Regions from separate parts of the Halomonas sp. GD1P12 genome, predicted to be linked through region 2. Evidence: predicted binding sites of a transcription regulator. Region 2 holds the regulator's gene; each other region holds the start of a gene.
The links. The regulator sigma-54, encoded in region 2, starts transcription at its own class of promoters, with help from an activator protein. The targets are predictions, from matches to a motif close to TGGCACNNNNNTTGCTNT.
Positions count from the first base shown of each region.

Region 1 (5,239 bases), 220 kb from region 2:
ATTGATGGGTATGGTCGCCACGGCGATGCCCGCGGTCAGCGCGGTGAACGCGCCGGTCGGCGGGCGAATGAACCCACGGTCGCGGTGCTCGACGATTTCGACGTCCACGATCACGTCGACGCTGTTGGCCCCGGCGGCGGTGGTCACGTTGGCGCCACGGGTCACCAGCTCGCTGGTCAAGAAGGTGCGAAAGCCGCGGTCGAACTCGCCGCCGCTATAGGGAACGTAGCCGTCCGGGTGCGGATTTTTGATGTGCAGGTCGCGAAAGCGCACCCGCTCGCGCTGGAGGATCTGGCTGGCCTCGTGGCGGGCGAGTATCTCCCAGTGGTGCGCAGCCTGCATGCGCTGCTGCTCCGAGTAGGGATAGGTCGTCGCAATCGGGGCCTGGGAGGTGTTGGCGTAGAAGCAGCCGCTCAGAGCAAGACTCAAAAGCCCCACGCCGAGTGCGCCTGCCACGCGCGTCGTTCCAGCTAAAAGACGGGTATACAACGGCTAGTTCCTTCTCTTCGCAAAAGGGGTTTTTGATAAACTGGCTTTCCATACGAGTACTTATCGGCCAATCGCTCGAACACTTGAATGAGTAATCACGCCCATGCTTGAAGATCACCGCGGCGGCTCGCGCCACGACACGCTTTTGTCCGCGTATCCGGCTGAGGACGGCAACAGCGGCTGGATGATCAGCTATCTCGATATCATGACGCTGCTGGTCGCGCTGTTCGTCGTCATCATCGCGGCGGCCAATATACGCCCGGGCTTCTCGAGCGACGAGCCGCTCGAGCTTTCCAGTTTCGACGGGCCTATCGTGCTGGAATCAATCCTCGATGTGCCGCTGCCCGCACCGCTGACCCGCGCCGCCACGGCGCTTCCCATCCCGAACGCGGGTGAGCTAAGCCCGATGGCGATCAGCGCCGCGCTGGGCGTGGTGGGGCTGCCGGGTAGCCGGATCGTGCCGCCGGCTCCGGCCACTATGGCGCCGCCTGCGCTTTTGGCTCATACGCCTGCGCCCGTGGAACTTGAGGAGGTGCCCGCGGCGCCCGCCTTCGAGTGGCTGCTGCCCGCGCCGCTATTCGCCGAACGCGCAAGCCAAGCGCTTAGGCCTGTAGGCGCGGCGCCGCTTGCCGACTACATGGTGATTCTGACCGATGAGCCGCCGGTCAACGCGGTGCCCATCAGTGAAGAAGCGGTACGCGGCGCGGTCAGCGTGGCCGAGCGTTTGAACGAGTCGCTCTATTTGCCGAGTCTTGACGGGGTGGAAGTCGCGCGCGTGGCCGAAGGCATCAGCCTGCGCGTGCAGGACCGGCTGCTGTTTCCTTCCGCCACGGCAGAGCTGACCGATGACGGCGCCTCGCTGGTGGGAAGCCTTTTGGAGACCATTCAGCGCTTCGATGGTGAGGTGTCGGTCGAAGGTCACTCGGATAGCCAGTCGATCAACACGCCGGAGTACTCCTCGAACTGGGCGCTATCCAGCGCCCGGGCGATCGCCATCGTCGAGGCGCTGCAGGCCGCGGGCGTCGATGCGTCGCGGCTGCGCGCGGTGGGGCTCGCCGCGACGCGCCCGCTGGCGGATAACTCGACCGTCGAAGGGCGCGCGCGCAATCGCCGCGTCGAAGTAGTGATTCACATTGAATAGTGATCACGTCGAACAGAGTGGGGATGTCGCGATAAGGCCTGCGAAACGGTTTATAAAGCAGTTTATAAAACGGTGTACAACGCAGTTTATAAAATGATGGCCAAAAAAAGACCCGCCGGGGGGGGGGCGGGTCAGCTAGGGCTTGGCTCGGTGTAGTCTGCTGGCGTCAGGTGAGGGGTGTACAAGGCCGCCAGCAGGTACAATTTGAGTATAGACATTTTCGTGCTTCTGCCAAGAGTTTTTTTCAAATTTTTTTATACGCCGATTCAAGGCTTGTCCAACTTTGCCTTTTCGTGGCGTTCGCCACGCTCAAAAAAACGCACATTTTCTGCACCAAAATAGAGCTTTGGGGGTGCGCTCTTCTAGTGCTTTCTGCCTTTATATGGTTCATTCACTTTGCAATGCACTGATTGAAAAAGTGTTTTATCGAGTGGCACACAATCTGCTTGGATGAGAGACAAGCCAATGCGCCGGGATGGATCAAGGCTTTTTGAAGGCCATCGCCTCGTTGGCTTGCGCGCCGTTCAACCTAAAGCAGCGTTTGACCTAAAGTAGGTAATGCCATGACGGAACATGCCTCTTCGAGCAAGCCAACGCACTCCCGTGAAACGTCAACGGCAGACACGCCGGCGCTGGAGCTCGCTTTAACGCCGCGCCTGGTGGTCACCGACCTGGACGGCTCGTTGCTCGATCACGACAGCTACGATTTCTCGCCTGCCCGCGCCACGCTGACAAGGCTTCGCGTGCTCGGCGTGCCGGTCATCCCTGTGACCAGCAAAACCCGCGCCGAGCTCATCGCGCTTCGCCAGGCGCTGGATCTCACCGCAACGCCCTTCGTCGCCGAAAACGGCGCGGTCATCGGTTTACCCCCGGGCTGGTGTCACCCGAGCCTTGACCGCCCCGGTAGCGCCCGCGACAGCCTCGTCATCAAACATACCGGTGTGGATAGCCGCTTCATTCGCGCGCGCTTGAACGTGTGGCGCGAGCGTCTGGGCGTTCGTTTTATCCGAATGGGGGAGATGTCCGTCGAGGAGCTGATGGCGCTGACCGGGCTCGATGAGCCGCGCGCGCTCGCCGCGCGCCAACGCGAAGGCAGCGAGCCGCTCGTGTGGGAGGACAACGACATCGCCCTCGACGCCTTTCGCCTGGCGCTGGAAAGCGACGGGCTGACGTTGACCCAGGGCGGACGGTTTTATCACGTGATGGGGGCGTCTTCGAACAAGGGGAGCGCCGTGGAGTGGCTGGTCAAGCGCTTTAGCGCCCTGAGAGGCAGCCGCCCACTGACCCTGGGGCTGGGCGACGGCCCCAACGACATCGCCATGCTCGAAGCGGTGGATCAGGCGGTGGTCATCAAGGGGCGCCACGACTTGGCGGTCGAGCCTCAAAGCGCCGCGCTTTATCGCACCGACGCCTTTGGCCCCGCTGGTTGGGTCGAAGGTCTTACGCACTGGTGGGGCGGCCAGGATGAACGGCCAAGCCTTGATACCGACACGCCCTGACCGAACGCGAACAAACTAAAACGCAGGCGCTACGCCAGAGAGGGCATATGAGCGATTTTCATCAGAATGGATTGATCACGGACTTTCATAACCTGACCCGCCGCCCCGTCGCGGAGCTGGAGGCGGATCTTTGCCGGTTCGCCGAGCGCCGCCCCATGGGATTGATTCTGCCGTCGCTGTTTTCCGAGCTCGAGGGGCCGGCGCTGTCGGCGATCATCGATGAGCTCAAGGACGTACCTTATTTGGGCGAAATCGTGATTGGCCTGGATCGCGCCGACCGCGAGCAGTTTCTCTATGCCCGGGAGTTCTTTTCACGCCTGCCCCAGCATACCCGCATTCTCTGGAACGACGGCCCGCGCTTGACCGCGCTACACGACGAGCTCGAAGACCACGGCCTGGGGGCGGTGGAGCCGGGCAAGGGGCGTAACGTCTGGTACTGTTCGGGCTACCTGCTGGCGTCGAACCGCTCGAAAGTGGTGGGGCTGCACGACTGCGATATTCTGACCTACGATCGGGGGCTTCTGGCGCGCCTGATGTACCCGCTGGCCCACCCGCGCTTCAACTACAGCTTCTGCAAGGGCTACTACCCGCGTATTGCCGAGGGCAAGCTCAACGGGCGCGTCTCGCGGCTGATGGTGACGCCGCTTTTGCGCGCGCTGAAAACCGTCTGCGGGCCACTGCCGTATCTGGATTATCTGGACAGCTTTCGCTATCCGCTTTCCGGCGAGTTCGCCATGCGCAGCGAAGTGCTGGAAGGCATTCGTATTCCGGCGGACTGGGGCCTTGAAATTGGCGTGTTGTCAGAGCTTCAGCGCAACTACTCGATGCGCCAGATTTGCCAGGTCGATATCGCCGACACCTACGATCACAAGCACCAGCCGGTCAGCGAAGAGGACGCCTCCGGCGGGCTCAACCGCATGAGCCTCGACATCGCCAAGGCGCTTTATCGCAAGCTCGCCACCCAGGGCGTGAGTTTCAGCAGCGAGGATTTTCGCACCCTGAAGGCGACCTACTACCGGCTGGCGCTGGATCTGATCGAAGCCTACGACCACGACGCCACCATGAATGGCCTGAGCTTGGATCGCCACAGCGAAGAGCAGGCCGTCGAGCTTTTCGCCAGTAACCTGCTGGAGGCGGGCAACCTGTTTCTGGACAACCCGCGCGAGCGCCCCTTCATTCCCAGCTGGAGCCGCGTACAGGCCGCCATTCCCGATCTGCTCCCGCGCATGCACGAGGCCGTGGAGCTTGATAACCAGGGCAAGGTATGAACGGGCGTTGAAAACGCCGCGCCCGGTCGACGAATCGACCGGGCGGCGGGTTAGAAAGCGGCGAGGGCGGGGGTGGAGCTCAAGGACGCAGGCGTGGGCGAAGGCTCACTGGCGTTGATACGAAAGTTGGCGACCGCCTGGCGCAGCTGATGGCTGAGCTCGGAAAGCTGCTGGGCGGTGTGGTTACTCTGCTGCACCAGCCCGGCGTTTTGCTGGGTCATTTGATCCATCTGGGTCACGGCGTCATTGACCTGCTCGATCCCGCTACTCTGCTCGATGGTCGCGGCGGCGATCTCCTGTACGAGCGTGCTGAGCTCGCGAATGTCGCCAACCACGCGATCAATGACCTCGCCTGTACTGCGCACCTGCTGGCTGCCGTCGGCGACCTTCGTGCCGGAGTCCTCGATCAGCTGTTTGATCTCCTGGGCGGCGGCGGCGGAGCGACTGGCCAGCTGGCGCACCTCGCTTGCCACCACGGCAAACCCGCGGCCCTGCTCGCCGGCCCGCGCCGCCTCGACGGAGGCATTGAGCGCGAGAATATTGGTTTGAAACGCGATGGTATCGATGGTGTTGACGATGCTGCTCATCTGGCTCGAGCTTTGGCTAATGGCTTCCATCATGCTGACGACGCTGAGCATGGCGCTGCTGCCGCGCTGGGCGTTTTCCGCGGTCGAGGAGGCGAGCTTGCGCGCATGATCGGCGTGTTCGGCGTTTTGTTTCACCGTGGCGGTCAGCTCTTCCATGCTGGAGGCGGTTTCGGCAAGCGACGCCGCCTGCTGCTCGGTGCGCGTGGAAAGCTCTTCGTTGACCCCCGCAATTTGCACGACGCTGCCGTTGACCTC
Region 1 covers NZ_CP107007.1:2,345,007-2,350,245, reverse strand. The annotation lists gene OCT39_RS10880 (hypothetical protein) at 1-456, opposite strand, end outside; gene OCT39_RS10875 (OmpA family protein) at 593-1,630, shown strand; gene OCT39_RS10870 (HAD-IIB family hydrolase) at 2,194-3,129, shown strand; gene OCT39_RS10865 (glycosyl transferase) at 3,177-4,397, shown strand; gene OCT39_RS10860 (methyl-accepting chemotaxis protein) at 4,448-5,239, opposite strand, start outside.
Region 1: the regulator sigma-54 is predicted to act here: its motif matches at 2,062-2,079, upstream of OCT39_RS10870 (HAD-IIB family hydrolase).

Region 2 (5,239 bases):
GGACCCTACCGTTTCGGATTCCACCTTGCAGGAGTAGTTATGCACGCTTATTTACGAATCGCACTGCTGAGCCTGGCGCTGCCGCTGACCGCCCAGGCGCAAACCAGCCAGGCGCCCGTCGAAGTGGAAGCCGACCGGCTCGACCTCGACCAGCGTGCGGGCACCGCGGTCTATTCCGGCAACGTCAACATTCGCCAGGGCGAGATGCAGATTCGCGGCGACCGCGTCGAAATCACGCGCAACGATGCCGGCGAGCTCTCCCAGGCGACCGCCACCGGCGAGCGCGCCTATCTTCGCAACCAGCTCGAAAATGAGCCGGCGCCCATGGAGGGCTGGGCGCGACGCATCGTTTACCACGTCAGCGAGCGCCGGGTCGAGCTGATCGATCAGGCCGAGCTCACCCAGCGCAGCGACCGCTTTCGTGGCGGGCGGCTGGAGTATTTTATCGACCGCGAAGTGGTTCAGGCGCGCTCCGACGTCAGCGGTGGCGACAACCAGCGCATTCGCATGACGCTGCAGCCCGCGCAATAGGAGAGTCATCGTGTCGAGCACCCAACCTGAAGCGATCAAGACGCTTCACGCCCGCCACCTGGCCAAAAGCTACAAGCGCCGCCGGGTGGTCAAGGATATCAATCTGGAGATCACCCAGGGCAGCGTCGTGGGCCTGCTTGGCCCTAACGGGGCGGGCAAGACGACCTCGTTTTACATGATCGTGGGGCTGGTCAAGGCGGATGCCGGAAGCGTAGGTATCGACGAGCTGGATTTGACCCGGGCACCGATGCACGAACGCGCCATCGCCGGCATCGGCTATCTGCCCCAGGAGGCATCGATCTTTAGAAAGCTCTCGGTGGCCGACAACATCATGGCCATTCTGGAGACGCGCAAGGAGCTGGACCGCCCTGCCCGCCAGGCGCGCCTGGAGCAGCTGCTGGAAGATTTTCACATCACCCACATTCGCGACAACCTGGGGATGAGCCTCTCCGGTGGCGAGCGCCGCCGCGTGGAAATCGCCCGGTCGCTGGCCACTGACCCGGCCTTCATCCTGCTCGACGAACCCTTCGCCGGGGTGGATCCAATTTCCGTCGGCGAGATCAAGTCGATCATCCTTGCGCTCAAGGCGCGCCATATCGGCGTGTTGATCACCGACCACAACGTCCGTGAGACGCTGGATATCTGCGACATCGCCTATATCGTCGGCGACGGCCATATCATCGCAAGCGGCGACGCCGACGCCATTCTTGGCGATCAAAAGGTGCGCGAGGTCTATCTGGGCGCAGATTTTCGCCTCTAACCCGGTGACAACCATAAAGTTCCGGGTAGTGGCATATTTATTGCACTTGCGTCGAACCCCGTCTCGCTCTAGTGTGGAGCTTTACGAGTAACGAGTGGTTCTTCGATGGTCATGAAAGCTTCTCTACAGCTGCGCGTCGGTACGCAGCTGACCATGACACCGCAGCTGCAGCAGGCTATCGCCCTGCTGCAGCTCTCGACGTTGGACCTGCGCCAGGAGATCCAGCAGGCGCTCGACGCCAACCCGCTTTTAGAGCAGGAAGACGAATTCGGCGAAGAGACAACCCAGGAGACGCCAGAAACCGAGTGGGAAGAGAGCATCCCCCAGGAGCTTGCCACCGACAGCGAATGGTCCGACACCTACCAGGACATGGCCGCCGGTGGCAGCGGCGAAGGCCCGGATTTCGAGCGCCAGGCCACTGGCCAAAGCCTTCAGGGGCATCTGTTGTGGCAGTTGGCGATGACGGATACCAGCCCACGAGACCATGCCATTGCCGAAAGCCTGATCGATGCGCTGGATGCCAACGGCTACCTGACCCAGCCGCTTAACGACATTCGCGAAGGCCTTAAGGCCCAGGGCCTGGACGGCCTGAGCCAGCGGGAGGTGGAAAACGTGCTGCTGCGCGTGCAGCAGTTCGAGCCCACCGGCGTGTTCGCCCGCGATCTGCGCGAGTGTCTGCTGCTACAGCTGGCAGCGCTTGCCGACGATACTCCGCTGCTGATGCAGGCCCGGCGCCTGGTGCGTCAGTTTCTGGAAGCGCTGGGCAAAAACGACCTGCGCCTGTTGAAACGCCGCCTCAGCCTCGATGACGAGCAGCTCGACGATGTGGTTCGGCTGATTCGAAGCCTCGACCCGCGCCCGGGCAGCGCCTTTGGTGCCACCAACCAAAGCTACATCACCCCGGACCTGGTGGTCCGTCACGACCAGGAAGGCTGGCATCTCGAGCTCAATCCGGAGGCGCTGCCCAAGCTTCGCGTTCAGCCGGACTACGCCAGCCTCATCAAGCGCGCCGACAAGAGCCAGGACAATCAGTTCTTGAAAGAACACCTGCAGGAGGCGCGCTGGCTGATCAAGAGCCTGTCGAGTCGAAACGACACCCTTTTGCGCGTTGGCCGCGAAATCATCGCTCGCCAGATCGGTTTTCTGGAGCGCGGCGAAGAAGCGATGAAACCGTTGATTCTCGCCGACATCGCCGAAGCGGTGGAGATGCACGAGTCGACGATCTCGCGGGTCACGACGCAAAAATATATTCACACGCCCCGCGGCGTATTCGAGCTCAAGTACTTTTTCTCGAGCCAGGTGAGCGGTCAGGACGGCGGCGACAGCCACTCCAGCACCGCGATCCGCGCCCGGCTCAAAAAACTGATTCAAGACGAAACGCCAGGCAAGCCGCTATCGGACAGCCATTTGGTCACGCTACTCGAGGCCAACGGCATCAACGTGGCCAGGCGCACCGTGGCCAAATACCGCGAAGCGATGGGCATTCCCTCCTCCAGTGAGCGGCGCCGTTTACGTTAAACGGGAAACTTGCCGGCAGGGCTTTGCAATGGCGGAAAAAGGGTTACAATCGAAGGACAGTCCTGGATTAGGAGTACGTCGATGCAAGTGAACATTACCGGTCATCACCTGGAACTGACAGACGCCCTGCGTGACTACGTCAACGAGAAACTCGAGCGTATCGAACGCCACTACGACAACATCACCACCGTGCAGGTGACGCTGTCGATCGAAAAGGAGCGTCAGCAGGCCGCCTGCACGCTGCATGCTTCGGGCGCCGACGTACACGCCGAAGCCGAGGACAACGATATGTATGCCGCCATCGACGCCCTGGCCGACAAGCTCGACCGCCAACTGGTAAAACACAAGGAAAAAGCACAGGCCCGCGCCCAGGGCGCTGGCGTGCGTTAATTCGATGACCCTGGAAACCATACTCCCCCCGGAGCGCGTGCTGTTCGACGTCCCCGGGGGCAGCAAAAAACGGGTGCTGGAGTTCTTCAGCACGTTCATCGCTCAAAACACACCGAGCCTGGATAGTCAGGAAGTCTTCAGCCGGCTGGTCGGTCGTGAGCGCCTTGGCAGTACCGGCATCGGCAATGGGGTCGCGATTCCCCACGCCCGAAGTCCGCACTGCAGCGCGCCGATCGCCGGCTTTCTAAAGCTCGCCGAACCCGTCGACTTCGACGCCATCGATGGCGATCCGGTGGATCTGGTGTTCGTGCTGCTGGTACCGGAAGAGGCGGACGACACGCATCTGGCGCTTTTGGGCCAGGTCGCCACCATCATGAACGACGCCACGACCCGCGCGCAGTTTCGAAAGTGTGAAAGCCAGCGCGAGCTTTTAGAGCTGGTCACCGCCCGCATTCGCGAGCAGGCGCAGGGGTAAGCCCACCACCTTCGCTTTTCCCGGCCCTTCAATCGCAATCGCGCTTACGTACAGGCGTGTGCCGATAAGAGCGCTCACTGACCGAAGAGAGACACGATGCAACTTGTGATCATCAGCGGCCGCTCCGGGTCGGGGAAGTCCATTGCGCTTCAGGCGCTGGAAGATTTGGGCTACTACGCCATCGACAACCTGCCGGCAATGCTTTTGGGCTCGCTGGTCGAAGAGCTTGGCCAGCACGGTGAGCGCACGCACCTGGCGGTGAGCATCGATGCACGCAATCTGCCCACCGCGCTCGAACGCTTCCCTGCGCTGCTCCAGGACATCAAAAACGGCAGCACCCGCGTTCAGGTCATTTATCTGACCACCGACGCGCGCACGCTGCTCGAGCGCTACTCCGCCACTCGTCGGCGCCATCCGCTCACCCGCGACAGCGACATGACGCTGGAAGAGGCGATTTCCCAGGAGGAGCAGACGCTATTCGGCATTCGCGAGCTGGCGGATCTGATGATCGACACTTCGCGGCTCACGGTGCACGATCTGCGCCGACGCATCACCGACCAGCTGGGGCACCAGCGCCAAAGCCAGCTTACGCTCACGCTCGAGTCCTTCGGCTACAAGCGTGGCGTGCCGCTGGACGCCGATATCGTCTTCGACATTCGCTGCCTGCCCAACCCCTACTGGGACCCGACGCTACGCCCCCACACCGGTCGTGACGACGCGATCGTCGGTTTTCTGGAGAGCTACCCGGTGGTCGGTGATATGCGCCAGGACATTCTCGATTGGCTCGAGAAGTGGCTGCCCGCCTACCAGAATAGCCAGCGTAGCTACATGACCGTTGCGATTGGCTGCACCGGCGGCCAGCACCGCTCGGTCTACATGGTCGACCGGCTGGCGCAGGATCTGCTCGCCTCGCGCGGGGGTGTTCAAGTGCGCCACCGGGAGCTGGGCCTTCACTTTAGCCTCGACGCCACGAGCGGCTCAAACGCTGTTGACGACCGATCAACGGCGTAACGCAGGGGCCGGGATCAGCACCACCATAAGCAACGAGCGGAAAACAGGGAAACAGGTGCCAGAAAGACGTTTGACACTGACCAATCAGCGCGGCCTGCACGCCCGCGCCGCCACCAAACTCGTAACCTGCGCGCAGCGTTTCGAGGCGAGCGTGCACGTCTACCGGCAGACCCAGAAAGCCGATGCCGCCAATATCATGTCACTTTTGATGCTGGCCGCACCCTGCGGCACCGAGCTCGTTGTAGAGGCCACGGGCGACGACGCCGAGGCGGCGCTGGACGCCCTACAGGCGCTGTTCGAGGCGCGCTTCGACGAGGACGCCTGATCCCCGTCCAGGGCGCTACGCCTTTTCATCGATCGGTTCTCAGCGGCCGATGCTCATCTATCGGGCCCCATCATGCAGCTCATTCAGACCGGTAAGTACTCCCGGGTCTATTTCGACCCGGCCCGCGATCATTTCATCAAAACCTTTCATCCCAAGGCCTTCGACCGGCTGCGCTATCTAACGCGCATTCGCCCCTACCCTGGGCACAACTTCGCCCTGGTCGCCGCGC
Region 2 covers NZ_CP107007.1:2,124,345-2,129,583, forward strand. The annotation lists gene lptC (LPS export ABC transporter periplasmic protein LptC) at 1-37, shown strand, start outside; gene lptA (lipopolysaccharide transport periplasmic protein LptA) at 40-531, shown strand; gene lptB (LPS export ABC transporter ATP-binding protein) at 566-1,291, shown strand; gene OCT39_RS09955 (RNA polymerase factor sigma-54) at 1,397-2,809, shown strand; gene hpf (ribosome hibernation-promoting factor, HPF/YfiA family) at 2,891-3,199, shown strand; gene OCT39_RS09965 (PTS sugar transporter subunit IIA) at 3,204-3,674, shown strand; gene rapZ (RNase adapter RapZ) at 3,771-4,685, shown strand; gene OCT39_RS09975 (HPr family phosphocarrier protein) at 4,741-5,010, shown strand; gene OCT39_RS09980 (hypothetical protein) at 5,083-5,239, shown strand, end outside.

Region 3 (5,239 bases), 1.4 Mb from region 2:
GTCGAGAAGTAATACCCCGATAAGGCCATTAAAAAGCCCCGCTAACTTTCCGGTTGGCGGGGCTTTTTGCAAGCGCCTGGCGAGCTTAAACTGCGTCTTTACCGGTTTCGCCGGTACGGATACGAATCACCTGCTCGAGCGGCATGACGAAGATCTTGCCGTCACCGATCTTGCCGGTGTTCGCCACCTGGGTGATCGCCTCGATCACCTGCTCGACCAGCTCGTCGTCCACGGCCACTTCGAGCTTCACCTTGGGCAGAAAGTCCACCACATACTCGGCGCCGCGGTACAGCTCGGTGTGCCCCTTCTGGCGGCCAAAGCCCTTCACTTCCGTCACGGTAATCCCCTGCACGCCGATGTCCGAGAGGGATTCGCGTACGTCATCAAGCTTGAACGGCTTGATAATGGCTGAGATAAGTTTCATTGCGACATCCTTTAACTGGGTGGCCCGTTATTATCCGGGTAAGCGAAGGTCATCATGGGCCCCACGCGCCCGCTCCCCTTAAGCATACACCGCTCTTGCCAGAGAATAAAAAAGCCTCCCACGAAGGGGAGGCTTGGGTCGCTGATCCGGGTCAAGCGTGCTTACTTCTTGACGCTGAACTCCGGGTAAGCTTCGAGGCCGCACTCGGCGATATCCACGCCTTCGTACTCTTCCTCTTCGCTGACGCGAATCCCCATGATGGCTTTCAGCACCAGCCACACGACCAGGCTTGCCACGAACACCCAACCGAAGATGCCCACGATTCCGATCAGCTGCGCGCCGAAGGAGGCCTCCGCGTTGGTGAAGGGCACCGCCAGTACGCCCCAGATCCCAACGGCGCCGTGTACCGAGATCGCACCGACCGGGTCGTCCAGCTTCACTTTATCCAGCGTAACGATGGCGGCGACGACGATCAAACCACCCACCGCGCCGATGATGGCCGCACCCAGCGCCGTGGGCGACAGCGGATCGGCGGTGATGGCGACGAGCCCGGCAAGCGCCCCGTTGAGCGCCATGGTGAGATCCGCCTTACGAAACCACAGCTTGGCCAGGATCAGCGCAGCGATCACGCCACCGGCGGCAGCGGCATTGGTGTTGACGAATACCTGAGCGACGTTATTGGCCGAGGCCACGTCGGACATCTTGAGCTCCGAGCCGCCGTTGAAACCGAACCAGCCCATCCACAGGATGAAGGTACCCAGGGTGGCCAGCGGCATGTTGGCGCCGGGAATGGCGTGAATGGCACCGTCCTTACCGTACTTGCCCTTACGCGGACCAAGAATCAGCACGCCTGCAAGCGCCGCCGCCGCACCTGCCATATGCACGATGCCGGAACCGGCGTAGTCGGAGTAGCCCACCTCGGCGAGCCAACCGCCGCCCCAGGTCCAGTAGCCGGACACCGGATAGATGAAGCCTGTCATCACCACGGCGAAGGCCAGAAACGCCCAGAGCTTCATGCGCTCGGCCACCGCACCGGAGACGATCGACATGGCCGTTGCCACAAAGACCACCTGGAAGAAGAAGTCGGAGCGCATGGAGTAGTAAGGCGCGTCTTCACCGCCGCCAAGCACCGCGTCCACGCTATTTTCAGCGCCCAGCAGCATGCCAAGGCTTGGCAAGAAGCCGCCTTCACCACTGGAGTACATGATGTAGTAGCCCACCAGTAGATACATGGTGCAAGCGATGGCGAACAGCGCAATGTTCTTGGTCAGGATTTCTGCAGTGTTCTTGGCACGTACCATGCCAGCCTCGAGCATCGAGAAGCCGGCGGCCATCCACATGACCAGCACGCCGCAGATCAAAAAGTAAAAGGTATCGAGCGCGTAGCTCAGATCGGTGACTTCGTTCATGAATCGTTCCCCGTGTTCCTGGCGTTATAGTGATTCGATCAAGACGTATCCAAATCCTGCAGGCTATACCGCGTCGGCGCCGCGCTCGCCGGTACGAATACGGATGACGTCCTCGAGCGGCGTGACGAAGACCTTACCGTCGCCGATCTTGCCGCTGTTCGCCGCGCTGCAGATGGCATCGAGCACACCGTCCAGGCGCGAGTCGTCGACCGCGACTTCCACCTTCACCTTGGGCAGAAAATCGACGACGTACTCGGCGCCCCGGTAGAGTTCGGTATGGCCCTTCTGACGCCCGAAGCCCTTGACCTCGGTCACCGTGATCCCCTGCACGCCGTTGTCGGCCAGTGCTTCACGAACGTCGTCGAGCTTGAACGGCTTGATGATAGCGGTGATGAGTTTCATCCCGGATCTCCCTGCTGGGTAAGTAGCGCTAAAATGAGCGGCGCTGGAATAAGTAGCGGCACTGCCGCCGACATTAATGCGATGCCTCGTTAATGCTCATACCGTGCCATTCACTAAAATTAACTAAAAAATCATAACTTTAAGCGACGCCTTAACGTAACGAGGCCGTTGCCCAGCGCGCCAAGGCGGTGCAGAGATAATTCACCGCACCATATAAGTGCGAATAGAAAAGCGCCTTGCCTTCTTTTGATGCATTGAAAAAGTCACTGCTTTCTCGTCTGCGAAACATGCGTATTTCGCTACGGTTGCGTATCCTTACTGCAAAGACGTACAGCGACACGTCGTTTACCTTCATGCGTTCCTCATCAGGAGAGAGTCATGGCGACCCAAGACCGTATTAGCCGCCTCGCCCAGCAAATCGGCGATCGTTTACAAAACGCTTCCCATGCGCCGGAAGACATTCAAAAAGGCGTGCAACAGGTCATGCGCGGTGCGTTTGATCGTATGGAGCTGGTCTCCCGCGAGGATTTCGACATTCTGATGGACGTGCTGCAGCGCACCCGCTCGCGGGTAGAAGCGCTGGAGCGTCAGGTGGCGAACCTGGAAGCCTCGATCGACGCAAGCCAGGCCGATAAGGCAACCCCCATGGAAGCCGAGGCCCAGTCCACTCCGGCGCCAAACGAGCCGGCCCAAAAAGCCGCCAAACCGCGCGCCTCGACCGCCAAGCCGGCCAAAGACTCGAAAGGCGCTACCGGCGCAGTCGACGACCTGGGCGAATAGGCCTTTAGCGTTCCCACCCAAAAAAACCGCGGGCTCAGCAGATTGATATAAAAAATGAGAACACCTATCATTGCGCTTTACAGCGCCCCTGATTGGCGTTCTCTCAATAACAATCTGCTTTTCGGATAGCTCATGACTCGCCTTGCTCCCCTAAGCGTCGCCTTCTTGAGCGGCGCTTTTCCCTTGATGACGTTTGCCCAGGCCCAACCGACCACCGGGGACGAAGCTGCCGCTCAGGACACCATGGTCGTCGTGGGGTCGCGTACCCCCACCCAGATCAGCCAGATTCCCGGCGCGGTGCACGTGGTCGAAGGCGCCGAGCTTACCCAACAGATCAACGCCGGCGGCGATTTGAAAACCGCGTTGGGCCGGCTGGTGCCTGGGCTCGATTTTGGCCCCCAGGGGCGCACCAATGCGGGGCAAAACATGCGCGGGCGTAGCGTTCAGGTGCTCATCGACGGCGTTTCACTGAACAATTCCCGCGGCCTGTCGCGCCAGTTCGACGCCATCGACCCGTTCAACATCGAGCGCGTCGAAGTGCTGTCGGGCACCACCAGCCTTTACGGCGGCGGCGCCACGGGGGGCTTGATCAATATCATCACCAGGCAGGGCGAATCCGGGCGTCCGCACTTCGAGACTCAGGCGAGCCTTACCACCGGCTTCAACACCGACCATGATCTGGACCGGCGGCTTTCCCAGTCCGCCAGCGGCGGCAGCGATACCGTATACGGGCGTATCGGTGTGTCGCTCAATGAGAATGGCCGCCAGTATGATGCCGGTGGCAACGAGATCTTTCCCGATATCGCCCAGAGCGACTTACAAGGCAACCGTAGCCTGGACATACTCGGCAACCTGAGCGTCGAGCTCGACGCGAACCAGACGCTTCAACTGACCGGGCAGCTGTATGACTCCGGCAAGGCAAACGAGCGCGGCGTTTTCTATCCCAACCTGGCCGCGCCTGCGCCGAACCTGAACAACGCCGATATCCGCGACGGCTTTACCGCCGACCGCGAGCCGCGCACCGACCGCAAGATGATCAGCGCCAGCTACCACCACGCCGACTTGCTGAACCAGGATTTCTACCTGCAGGCGTTTCACCGGGAGGAGGAATCGAGCTTTCACCCCTTCCCCTATCGCGCCCAGGGCGGCGGCTACTACTTTGCCGCCTCCCAGCAGAACACCACGCTAAGCGGATTGAAGGGGCTGTTCTCGGCGGATCTGACCGACAGCTTCAACCTGAGCTACGGCGCGGATATCGACCGGGAGTCGTTCGATGCCTCGCAAATGCGCTTTGATCGCGCCGCCAGCGACGCCACGGGCGGGCTCGTGCAGCGCCGTGACAGCGTTACCCCGCGCTACCCGAGCTTCGAGGTCGACACGCTGGCGCTGTTTACCCAGGGCGAGTGGTGGGCCACGGACCAACTCCAGCTCAGCGGCGGCGTTCGCCACCAGCGCATGGACGTGGACATCGACGACTTCAACGGCGTGTCCGGCGGCTCGAGCGACTACGACGTGACGCTGTTCAATTCAAGCGCCTTGTACGATTTCGACAATGGCCATCAAAGCTGGCTGGGCTATTCCGAGGGCTTCGAGCTGCCCGACCCGTCCAAGTATTACGGCCGCGCCGGCCAGACCGTGGCGGACAACCCGCTCGACGGCATCAAGACCCGCCAGGTCGAACTCGGCTGGCGCTACCAGGGCGGCGACTGGTTGGCCCAGGCAGCGGTTTACTACGCCTGGTCGGATACCGCGATCGAGCTGGACGAGGATCTCAACATCGCTCAGGTCGACGACGACCGCCGCGACTACGGACTGGAGGCGTCACTCACGCGCTACATCGGCAACCACTGGGAAGTGGGCACGACGCTCCACGCGCTGGTCTCCGAGCAGAAGGTGGACGGTGACTGGCAGGATCGCGGCATTACCGTGTCGCCCTACCCCTCCCAGGACAGCCTGACCGCCCACGTGGGCTGGCAGGATCAAACGCGTACGGTTCGCCTTCAGGGCAGCCACGCCCGCGAGTACGAGGACGCCGCCGGCGAACGCATCGATGGCTTCACCACCTTCGATCTGATCGGAAGCCAAAAGACCGATTTCGGCACGCTGAGCCTGGGCGTCAGTAACCTGACCGACAAGCAGTACTCCACTCCCTGGGGGCAGCGCGCCGTGGGCTTCTATTCGCCTACCTATGGCCCAGAGTATCTTTACGACTACCAGGCCCGCG
Region 3 covers NZ_CP107007.1:3,533,465-3,538,703, forward strand. The annotation lists gene OCT39_RS16245 (ferredoxin--NADP reductase) at 1-12, shown strand, start outside; gene glnK (P-II family nitrogen regulator) at 86-424, opposite strand; gene OCT39_RS16255 (ammonium transporter) at 586-1,833, opposite strand; gene OCT39_RS16260 (P-II family nitrogen regulator) at 1,897-2,235, opposite strand; gene OCT39_RS16265 (hypothetical protein) at 2,387-2,590, opposite strand; gene OCT39_RS16270 (accessory factor UbiK family protein) at 2,614-3,015, shown strand; gene OCT39_RS16275 (TonB-dependent receptor) at 3,148-5,239, shown strand, end outside.
Region 3: the regulator sigma-54 is predicted to act here: its motif matches at 2,327-2,344, upstream of OCT39_RS16260 (P-II family nitrogen regulator).